Regions from separate parts of the Vibrio sp. STUT-A11 genome, predicted to be linked through region 3. Evidence: predicted binding sites of a transcription regulator. Region 3 holds the regulator's gene; each other region holds the start of a gene.
What was found. Region 3 encodes PurR, which represses purine synthesis genes. Its sites were predicted from a motif close to TNANGNAAACGTTTNCNTNA; they were not measured.
Positions count from the first base shown of each region.

Region 1 (3,217 bases), on a different replicon from region 3:
TTACCCACGGAGCCATTGTCGGCTACGAAAGCTTACGTCGAGCCTACCGAAGCAAAAGCCAACTAATATCTTATTATTTGTGGTTCTAAAGCCCATAAAAACGTGTTGGTTGCCACTTTTTATTGCAACAAACATCATCTAATTTCATTTTTTATGTGATACAATCCCGCCTCTTTTTTTCTCACTCAAGAACAAGCATGAAGTTTCCCGGCCAGCGTAAATCTAAACACTACTTTCCAACTCACGCTCGTGATCCAATCGTTAACCAAATTCGACAAACACCAAAGTTATATCGTCCAACGATTGTCGGTGTAGGCCAAACCATCGTCGATATCGAAGCGCGTGTAGACGATGCGTTTTTAGAGAAGTACAACTTAAGTAAAGGACACTCTCTCGTTCTTGAAGAGAACAAAGCCGATGCACTGTACGAAGAGCTGGTTGAACAAGGCCTGATTACGCACCAATATCCTGGAGATACCATTGGTAATACGCTGCACAACTACTCAGTACTTGCAGACAGTAAATCAGTACTTCTAGGCGTCATGTCTAAGAACATTCAAGTAGGTTCATTTGCATACCGATACCTATGTAAAACTTCTTCTCGCATGAACCTTAATCATCTACAAACGGTAGATGGCCCTATTGGTCGTTGCTATACCCTTATTTCTCAAGATGGCGAACGTACCTTTGCGATAAACGAAGGTCACATGAACCAACTTCTACCAGAAAGTATTCCGGAAGAAGTATTCAGCAAAGCATCAGCGTTGGTCGTCTCTTCTTATCTCATGCGTGGCAAAAAAGAAGACCCAATGCCACAAGCGGTACAGAAAGCGATCGATTATGCTAAAAAGCACGATGTCCCGGTTGTACTTACGCTAGGAACGAAATACGTGATCGAAGGTAATGCAGAGTGGTGGCAGGAATACATTCGTGAAAATGTATCTGTAGTTGCTATGAATGAAGAGGAAGGCGCGGCTCTAACTGGATTAACCGATCCACTAGCAGCAGCCGATAAAACGCTTGATTGGGTCGACCTAGTTCTGTGCACCGCAGGTCCAAATGGCTTGTACATGGCAGGATACACTGACGAGACAGTAAAACGTGAAACCACGCATGACATTTTGGAAAGCAGCATTGGTGAATTCAACCAATACGAATTTAGCCGAGCAATGCGCAAATCTGACTGTAAAAATGCGATGAAAGTGTACTCTCACATTGGCCCATACTTAGGCGGACCACTGGAAATTAAGAATACTAATGGTGCTGGCGATGCAGCACTTTCAGCACTTCTGCATGATATGGCAGCAAACTCATTCCACCAGAAAGAAGTGCCGGGGTCAGAAAAGCACGAAGTACGCTGCTTAACATACTCTTCGCTCTCCCAAATTTGTAAATACGCAAACCGAGTGAGTTATGAAGTATTAACACAGCACTCTCCTCGCCTGTCTCGTGCACTTCCTGAACGCGAAGACAGTTTAGAAGAGGCATACTGGGATCGCTAATAAGCTGATTTTCAGTGTAAAAATTCACTTAGGTCACCATTTGGTGGCCTTTTTGTTTTGATCTAGAGCAGTGTTTGGTTGTTTTTGCTAATATGCACCGCAAAGATTCGCATTAAATTCTTTACAGTTAGTTTTTTACCAGTATTATTCTCGCGCAAACGATTGCGTAACAGCAATGCCTTCGCTTTATGCACTACGGTTTAGTCACTTTGGGAGCATCCATGCAGTCCGACATTGAAATTTGCCGAAACACCCCTCTATCCTCAATCGATACTATTGCCGCGAATGCAGGTTTACAGCCTGATGAATATGATACGCACGGCAAACACAAAGCCAAAGTTCATCCAAGATGTTTAAATCGTCTCAAAGATAACAAAGACGGTAAATTAGTATTAGTCACTGCTATAACACCAACCCCCCTCGGCGAAGGTAAAACGGTTACAACGATTGGACTGGCACAAGGTTTAGCAAAGCTGAACCAATCGGTAATGGCTTGTATTAGACAGCCTTCTATGGGGCCAGTCTTTGGGGTCAAAGGAGGTGCAGCAGGTGGTGGGTACTCTCAGGTTGCACCAATGGAAGAGTTAAACTTACATTTAACTGGTGATATTCACGCTGTTACCGCTGCTCATAACCTTGCTTCAGCCGCGCTAGATGCACGTATCTATCACGAACAACGTCAAGGCTATAACGCATTTGAAGCTCGTACCGGTTTAAAAGCGTTGAAAATTGATATCAACAGTATCACGTGGAAACGCGTGATGGACCACAATGATCGTGCTTTACGCATGGTAACGATTGGTTTAAATGAACCAGAAAAAACCATTAATGGTATCGAACGAAGCGAAGGGTTCGACATTACTGCGGCCTCTGAGCTAATGGCGATCATCGCGTTAGCTAAAGATCTAAAAGATCTGCGTAAGCGGATCGGTCAAATCGTTGTCGCATATGATTTGGATGGTCACCCTGTCACAACCGAAGATCTTCAAGTCGCTGGGGCAATGGCAGTCACATTAAAAGAAGCTATTGCACCGACATTGATGCAGACGTTAGAAGGAGTCCCTACTCTTATTCACGCTGGTCCGTTTGCTAATATTGCTCACGGTAACTCTTCTATCATTGCAGATGAAATTGCACTAAAACTTTCTAGTTACACCGTAACTGAAGCCGGTTTTGGATCGGATATGGGGCTAGAAAAGGCCTGCAATATAAAAGCAGCAGCCTCAAACCACGCTCCCGACTGTGTTGTTATCGTTGCAACTCTGCGTGGTATTAAAGCGAATTCAGGACATTATGACCTTCGCCCGGGCGTTGCGATTCCTGATTCGATATTTAACCCAGATAAACCAGCACTAGAAGCCGGATTCGAAAACTTAAAGTGGCATATAGATAACGTTAAGAAGTATGGCCTCCCGGCCGTTGTCGCGATTAACCAATTTCCGCAAGACTGCGAACAGGAGCTCTCAGCGCTGCGTCATTTGATTCGTGAGTATGACCCACGTGTCAATGTTGCCATAAGTACCGCGTTTTCAAAGGGTGGTGAAGGTACAGTAGAACTTGCTCAGTTTGTGGTAGACGCCTGTAATACGCAAACTAATTTCCGACCGCTCTATACCAAAGAACAAACACTGAAAGAGAAATTGATGTCAGTTTGTGAGGCTGGGTATGGCGCATCAAATGTGGAACTGAGTGCGTTGAGTCTCGAGCAGCTCAAC
Region 1 covers NZ_AP026764.1:1,553,007-1,556,223, forward strand. The annotation lists gene OO774_RS22635 (inosine/guanosine kinase) at 198-1,502, shown strand; gene OO774_RS22640 (formate--tetrahydrofolate ligase) at 1,724-3,217, shown strand, end outside.
Region 1: the regulator PurR is predicted to act here: its motif matches at 1,653-1,672, upstream of OO774_RS22640 (formate--tetrahydrofolate ligase).

Region 2 (3,217 bases), 250 kb from region 3:
CCAATGCTGCTCGGTCGTAAACGATATCAACCTGAGAAACCGGTGCGGTAAAAAAGTCACCAGTGTAAATAGAAAGCTCGTCAAACTGATACAGCTCATGCATTCCATTTAGCGGCGTGACCATCGGCGTATAAAAATGCTCAGCAAAGAATGCACGTACCGCAATTTGACTTAATTCAACACCAATAACTTCATCATGTTTGGTCGCCAACCATGCAAGGTCTTCCGACTTACCACAAAGTGGAACCAATACGGTGTCTTCGCGCTTAGGGCTTGTGTGATGCCAATGCTGAGGCAGCAATGGGTTTACATCTTCCAAATGGAATCCGATTTTGTTGCTGGCCCACTTATTGTGCCAAAACTCTGGGTCTCTCATTTTATTTTCTACTTATCGGCTGAATTACGTTTTGTGGAGTAAGACTAATGATTTTTTCGAATTTGTCTATGGCGTTCATCTTTCGTTAATCCTCAAATGCTACGATGCATTCACGATATACGAAATGATACTGACGTTGAATTAACAGAACAATGAAAATGTAAATAGTGATCTAACGCATAATTCCACTGTAAACATGAGAGTTAACCTTGGAATATTTCAAAAGATCCCCATTTATGAATAACAACCTGATTTGCAAATCTTAGCGACTTCTTTGTCCCCATTTTCTAAGTGCAAGCAAGTTAAGGAGAGTGAATGAGCTTATTTTTACGTACAACAGCATTGATGCTTTTGGTACTAAGCCGTGCACCTGCATTCGCCGCGATGCCTATTGCGCCAACAAGTAGTGAACAGAATCGTTCTGCAAGTCAAAACGAGGTTTGTTCAAAACTATTCAAACACAGCCTAAGCGGCTTATATGGTATTCGAACTATCGACTCAAACCCAACTCAGCCATATTCTGATTTTGATATTCTTTACTCCAAAGCACACCAAGCTCAATTCGAACTTGAAACCATCTGTAAAAGTACCGCCCTTCTCAACGACGCCCAACCTCACTTCGCTGGCGTAAAATCTAAACAACGTGCAGAGGAAAAAATTGCTTACGAACTGGATGGTAAGGTTGAACGCATTACCGATCTAGCACGTGCGACGATAGTTGCGGAAGATGTGGCAAGTTTGGTCTCTATCTATGAAACACTAGAACGCGAAACAACGATCGTTAAAGTGAAAAACAGATTCAAAAAGCCGGGGCCTTCGGGTTACCGAGATTTAAACTTACTGGTTCGTTTGCCGAAAACAAACCTCATTGCAGAGGTCCAACTACACTTGAAAGCCATTGCCGATGTGAAAAGTGGCCCAGAGCATGACCTTTATGAAAAAATCCAAAAGCTTGAACGTCAAGCAATGGCAGAAAAACGCCCTCTAACTGAGTTTGAAACGGCGACGGTCAGAAGTATGCGCAGCCAAGCTAAGAACTTGTACCAGCACGCATGGCAACCATACTTAACAACTCACTTAGAAGCGGCATAAAAATTTGCTTCTCTGAAAATAACAAACCACCGCAATGCGGTGGTTTTCTTTTGCGTGTCGACACTAAAATGCACGTACAACAATAGATTACGAGCAAGCGTGATCTATTGGGTTTATTTACTGTTCTTTTCTGAGATTTTCTACGCGAGCTTTTAATTTCTGACCCGGGCGGAAAGTCACGACACGTCGAGCAGTAATTGGAATATCTTCACCAGTTTTCGGGTTACGACCAGGCCGTTCATTCTTGTCACGAAGATCAAAATTACCAAAACCTGACAGTTTTACCTGTTCGCCACTTTCTAGTGCCTTGCGAATTTCTTCAAAGAACACTTCCACCGTTTCCTTGGCGTCCCGTTTACTAAATCCCAGTTTATCAAACAGGTTTTCTGCCAATTCGGCTTTTGTGAGCGCCATAAAACTTTCCTCAAAGCTATGTTAAACAATGCTACCTAGTGTAGCGCCAGAGCAGTTTTACCCTACCAATTCAAGAACATATCGGGGTTACATCAGGAAGTGTATGACAAGCTTATGATTTTCGCCAACTTTTTTCTTTGCGAATAAATGGAATATGGCTGTACAAATTATTGTTAAATACCAACATTTTAACATTTTTTATTTAGAGAGTTCTTAAATACAAAACTCAACCAGTCAATTAAACCAATAATCTGTTAAATTTTGAAATAAAAAACCATTTAATAAATTTATCAGGTATGGGCTATTTTACAAACACCTGACATAGAACTTGTCGGTATTTCATTGATTTGTAAGTAACTAGGTACATAAACATCCGCTAAGAAGTATGACCACTTACCAGTAATTTTACGTTTAGAAAGCTTGATAAACGCCAAGATTCTCACTGTTTTACGATGACTCAGTAATCAAAGGTTGTTAGTGTGAACCTAGATTCATTACTTAACGAAACAATCACATATTTTACCATTAATTAAAGTGCGGTCATGATTAATCAAGTCATCAATATTCTTTTTCCCGTCTTCGCTCTTGTCGGCGTCGGCTATTTAGTCGGTCGGCATATAAAGCCGGATTTTCGCCCAATCAATCGAATCAACATTGATGTCTTTACCCCTGCGCTAGTTTTCTCCTCTCTGGTTAGCATGCCACTGGACAATGCTCAAGGCCCTCTACTTTTTGCCGCCGTGATTGCGGTCTTGGTACCAGGATTGATCATGATTCCAGTTTGTAAAATAAGTGGGTTGACCTTTAAAGCATGGGCACCACCGCACATGTTTCGTAACAGCGGTAATCTAGCCATACCTTTGTTTACTTATACGTTTGGCGATATCGCCCTTTCTTCGGCGGTTTTGCTGTTTGTTGTGTCGGCTTGTCTACATATTAGTGTGGGAATGATGCTATTGAGCAATGGCAACCCACTAAAACAGATCATAAAAATGCCAATCTTTTTATCGGCTTCACTCGCGCTGGGCCTGAACTTATCAGGGATTGGCGCCTGGGCACCGCTTTATGAAGCGACAGCATTATTAGGTCAGGCCGCGGTACCGGTAATGTTGCTCTCTCTCGGCGCACAAATGTGCAACTTGCGTTTGGATGGTCTAAAAGTTGGCGTGATATGTACGGTACAATCGCTGACCACAGGTGCGGTTGCCTTTGCACTTATCTATTGGTTTATTCCGTTACCCACGATGCAGTTGCAGATGATGGTACTTTTCACCATGTTACCACCTGCGGTAATGAACTATTTGTTTGCAGAGAGACTCAATATAGAACCGATGA
Region 2 covers NZ_AP026763.1:2,000,719-2,003,935, forward strand. The annotation lists gene OO774_RS09470 (thiopurine S-methyltransferase) at 1-376, opposite strand, end outside; gene OO774_RS09475 (RelA/SpoT domain-containing protein) at 692-1,468, shown strand; gene ihfA (integration host factor subunit alpha) at 1,586-1,882, opposite strand; gene OO774_RS09485 (AEC family transporter) at 2,425-3,217, shown strand, end outside.
Region 2: the regulator PurR is predicted to act here: its motif matches at 2,002-2,021, upstream of ihfA (integration host factor subunit alpha).

Region 3 (3,217 bases):
TAACATGATCATCCGCTCTAATGAGTTTGAACAAGAAAAACATATGGAAGCAGCCTTCGTTAAACAAAATGCATTTATCGAAGGTCAACTCATGTCTTGGTTACCACAATTCTCGCAAAAGTGTCAGCAATTGGATGACTTTGGCTTCTACGCCAGCGTCGCGCAACTATTAATTGCATTTTGTAAACTGGACAGCGCTTACCTTCTTGGTGAATAATTGCCGCCTGTTTTAGGGAGCCTGGCTATTAGGTTCCCTATTTTTTATTCGTTAACTATTAAAATTGTTCCAAGCGCTCGCTTTCTAGCAATCAAAATGTGACTTCAGAGACACAAAACCATTGCTGAAATTATTGCCAGCCTGCTCGCATAGGGCTAAAATGTGAACGCAAACGATTAAATATGATTTTATGTAAACCGCTGAAATAAAGCGGTTTTTGTGTTTTCTTAATAGGTTGATGACCTTTCTTCACTCGGTTGAAGAAAATGAGCATTATCGACCGCTGTTGCTACTTACCCTCTACCGACTTCGGAGTAACCACTGCTAAACAGACTCAGCGCCATTGTTAATGTTGCGCTAAGTTTACACAAACACTCAGCACTAGGTTTATCTTCCACGGTATATTAGTAGCTCGATACAGGACACCATTTATGGCCACTATAAAAGACGTTGCTCGATTAGCCGGCGTTTCTACCACCACTGTTTCGCACGTTATCAACAAAACGCGCTTTGTTGCAGAAGCAACGCAAGAAAAAGTAATGAAAGCGGTTGATGAGCTTAACTATGCACCAAGTGCGGTTGCTCGTAGCTTAAAATGTAACTCAACGCGAACTATCGGTATGTTGGTAACGCAATCTACCAACCTATTCTTCTCTGAAGTTATCGATGGTGTAGAAAGTTACTGCTACCGCCAAGGCTACACACTTATCTTGTGTAACACTGGTGGTATTTATGAAAAGCAACGAGATTACATTCGCATGCTCGCCGAAAAGCGTGTCGATGGCATACTGGTGATGTGTTCCGACCTGACAGAAGAGCTGAAGCAAATGCTTGACCGTCACGCTGATATTCCAAAAGTAGTCATGGATTGGGGTCCAGAAAGCTCGCAAGCAGACAAAATCATGGATAACTCAGAGGAAGGCGGTTACATCGCGACTAAGTATCTGATTGATAACGGTCATACCGATATTGCTTGTTTAAGTGGTCACTTTGAAAAACTCGCATGCCAAGAGCGGATTGCTGGATTCCGTCGAGCAATGGCAGAAGCAAACCTACCGGTAAACGAAGACTGGTTTTTTGAAGGTAACTTTGAATGTGATACCGCTGTTTTGGTCGCAGACAAAATTACCGCAATGGCAAAACGCCCAACAGCCGTATTCTGTTTCAATGACACCATGGCGTTGGGTCTCATGAGCCGTCTACAACAGAATGGCATTAAGATTCCTGACGAGGTATCCGTCATCGGTTACGACAATATCGAGTTGGCAGAATACTTTTCGCCACCGCTAACAACGATCCACCAACCAAAGCGTCGTGTCGGTAAAAATGCCTTCGAGATTCTGCTTGAACGTATTAAAGACAAAGAACACGAAAAACGCATTTTTGAAATGCAGCCAGAGTTGGTCGTTCGAAATACAGTGAAAAAACTCAATTAATGACCAGTAAGCGCTCACCTGAGCGCTTATTTTTTGTCCGGAAAAATAACTTTATCACCCTTTTGTTCACTTTAGTCAGCAAACGCTTTATAAGTTACTGTTTTTTTTAAACACGATCCACCTCACATCGCCTCAAACTTGTGCTCAGCCTTCAATCTCAAATACGAAACTAAACCCATAAAACATGGTCGTTTTATTGAAGCAATATCACAATTTGATCTCTGAAATGTGATGTTAATTCAAGATAAAAAGTATTCTCTACCTGTCACGCACAGGGCAAACCATCCGAAAGGGTGGGACGCAAAGCTTCCGGCCTTAACCATTCGATAAATGGAAGGTAGCGGGGTTACCGATGGCAAATATGCATATAATGAGTTTACCCTTTAATGACATTGTGCTTGCATGTATTTGCTACTCTCTCGGACCTGACTTTTGGTGGCGTAATATTAATTACACCGAGATAACACATCATGGATAAACCGATACTCAAAGATTCTATGAAGCTATTTGAGGCACTTGGTACGATCAAGTCGCGCTCAATGTTTGGTGGCTTCGGACTTTTCGCTGATGAAACGATGTTTGCACTGGTTGTGAATGATCAACTTCATATACGAGCAGACCAACAAACTTCATCTAACTTCGAGAAGCAAGGACTAAAACCGTACGTTTACAAGAAACGTGGTTTCCCGGTCGTTACTAAGTACTATGCGATTTCCGACGACTTATGGGAATCCAGTGAACGCTTGATAGAAGTAGCGAAGAAGTCGTTAGAACAAGCCAATTTAGAAAAAAAGCAGCAAGCCAGTAGTAAACCTGACAGGTTGAAAGATCTACCCAATTTACGACTAGCGACAGAACGAATGCTTAAGAAAGCTGGTATTAAATCAGTAGAACAACTTGAGGAAACTGGCGCATTAGGCGCTTACAAAGCGATACGTGATACGCACTCCGCAAAAGTAAGCATTGAGTTGCTATGGGCTTTAGAAGGGGCGATTAACGGCACTCATTGGAGCGTTGTTCCCCAATCTCGAAGGGAAGAGCTAAAAAGTGCGCTCTCTTAGCCGAAAGAGATAAACCTTTTCGATGTATAAAAACCGCAGTTTCGACTGCGGTTTTTTTTGAAATTTTTTCCAGCCTCAAACTGTCTGTTATTTTGTATATCAAATGATTGTTATGAGTACCATATTTAACTACTGGTACCTGTTAACGTTTTAGAGCAAGGCTGTTCTTCTGGAGTACGACAATGAATAAAAAACTGGTTTTTGGGTTAATACTGCTGTTAACGATAATTTTATTAGCCGTTAACTTTAGCCAGTACCTCACTTTAGAGAACGCTAAAGCCCAGCAAGACGCACTTAACGCCTATATCGATCAACGGTTTGTCTTTGCTGTTACGCTCTATTTCGTCGCTTATGTCGCGATCACCGCGTTTTCTATTCCCGGTGCAGCGGTCGTCACTCTGTTAGCCGCTGCTCTATTCGGCTTTTGGACTAGCTTACTTCTCGTCTCATTTGCCAGTACGATCGGGGCAACGTTAGCTTTTCTGAGTAGTCGTTACTTATTA
Region 3 covers NZ_AP026763.1:2,249,984-2,253,200, forward strand. The annotation lists gene torD (molecular chaperone TorD) at 1-217, shown strand, start outside; gene purR (HTH-type transcriptional repressor PurR) at 649-1,653, shown strand; cyclic di-GMP riboswitch class I at 1,919-2,007, shown strand; gene OO774_RS10570 (TfoX/Sxy family DNA transformation protein) at 2,124-2,714, shown strand; gene OO774_RS10575 (TVP38/TMEM64 family protein) at 2,897-3,217, shown strand, end outside.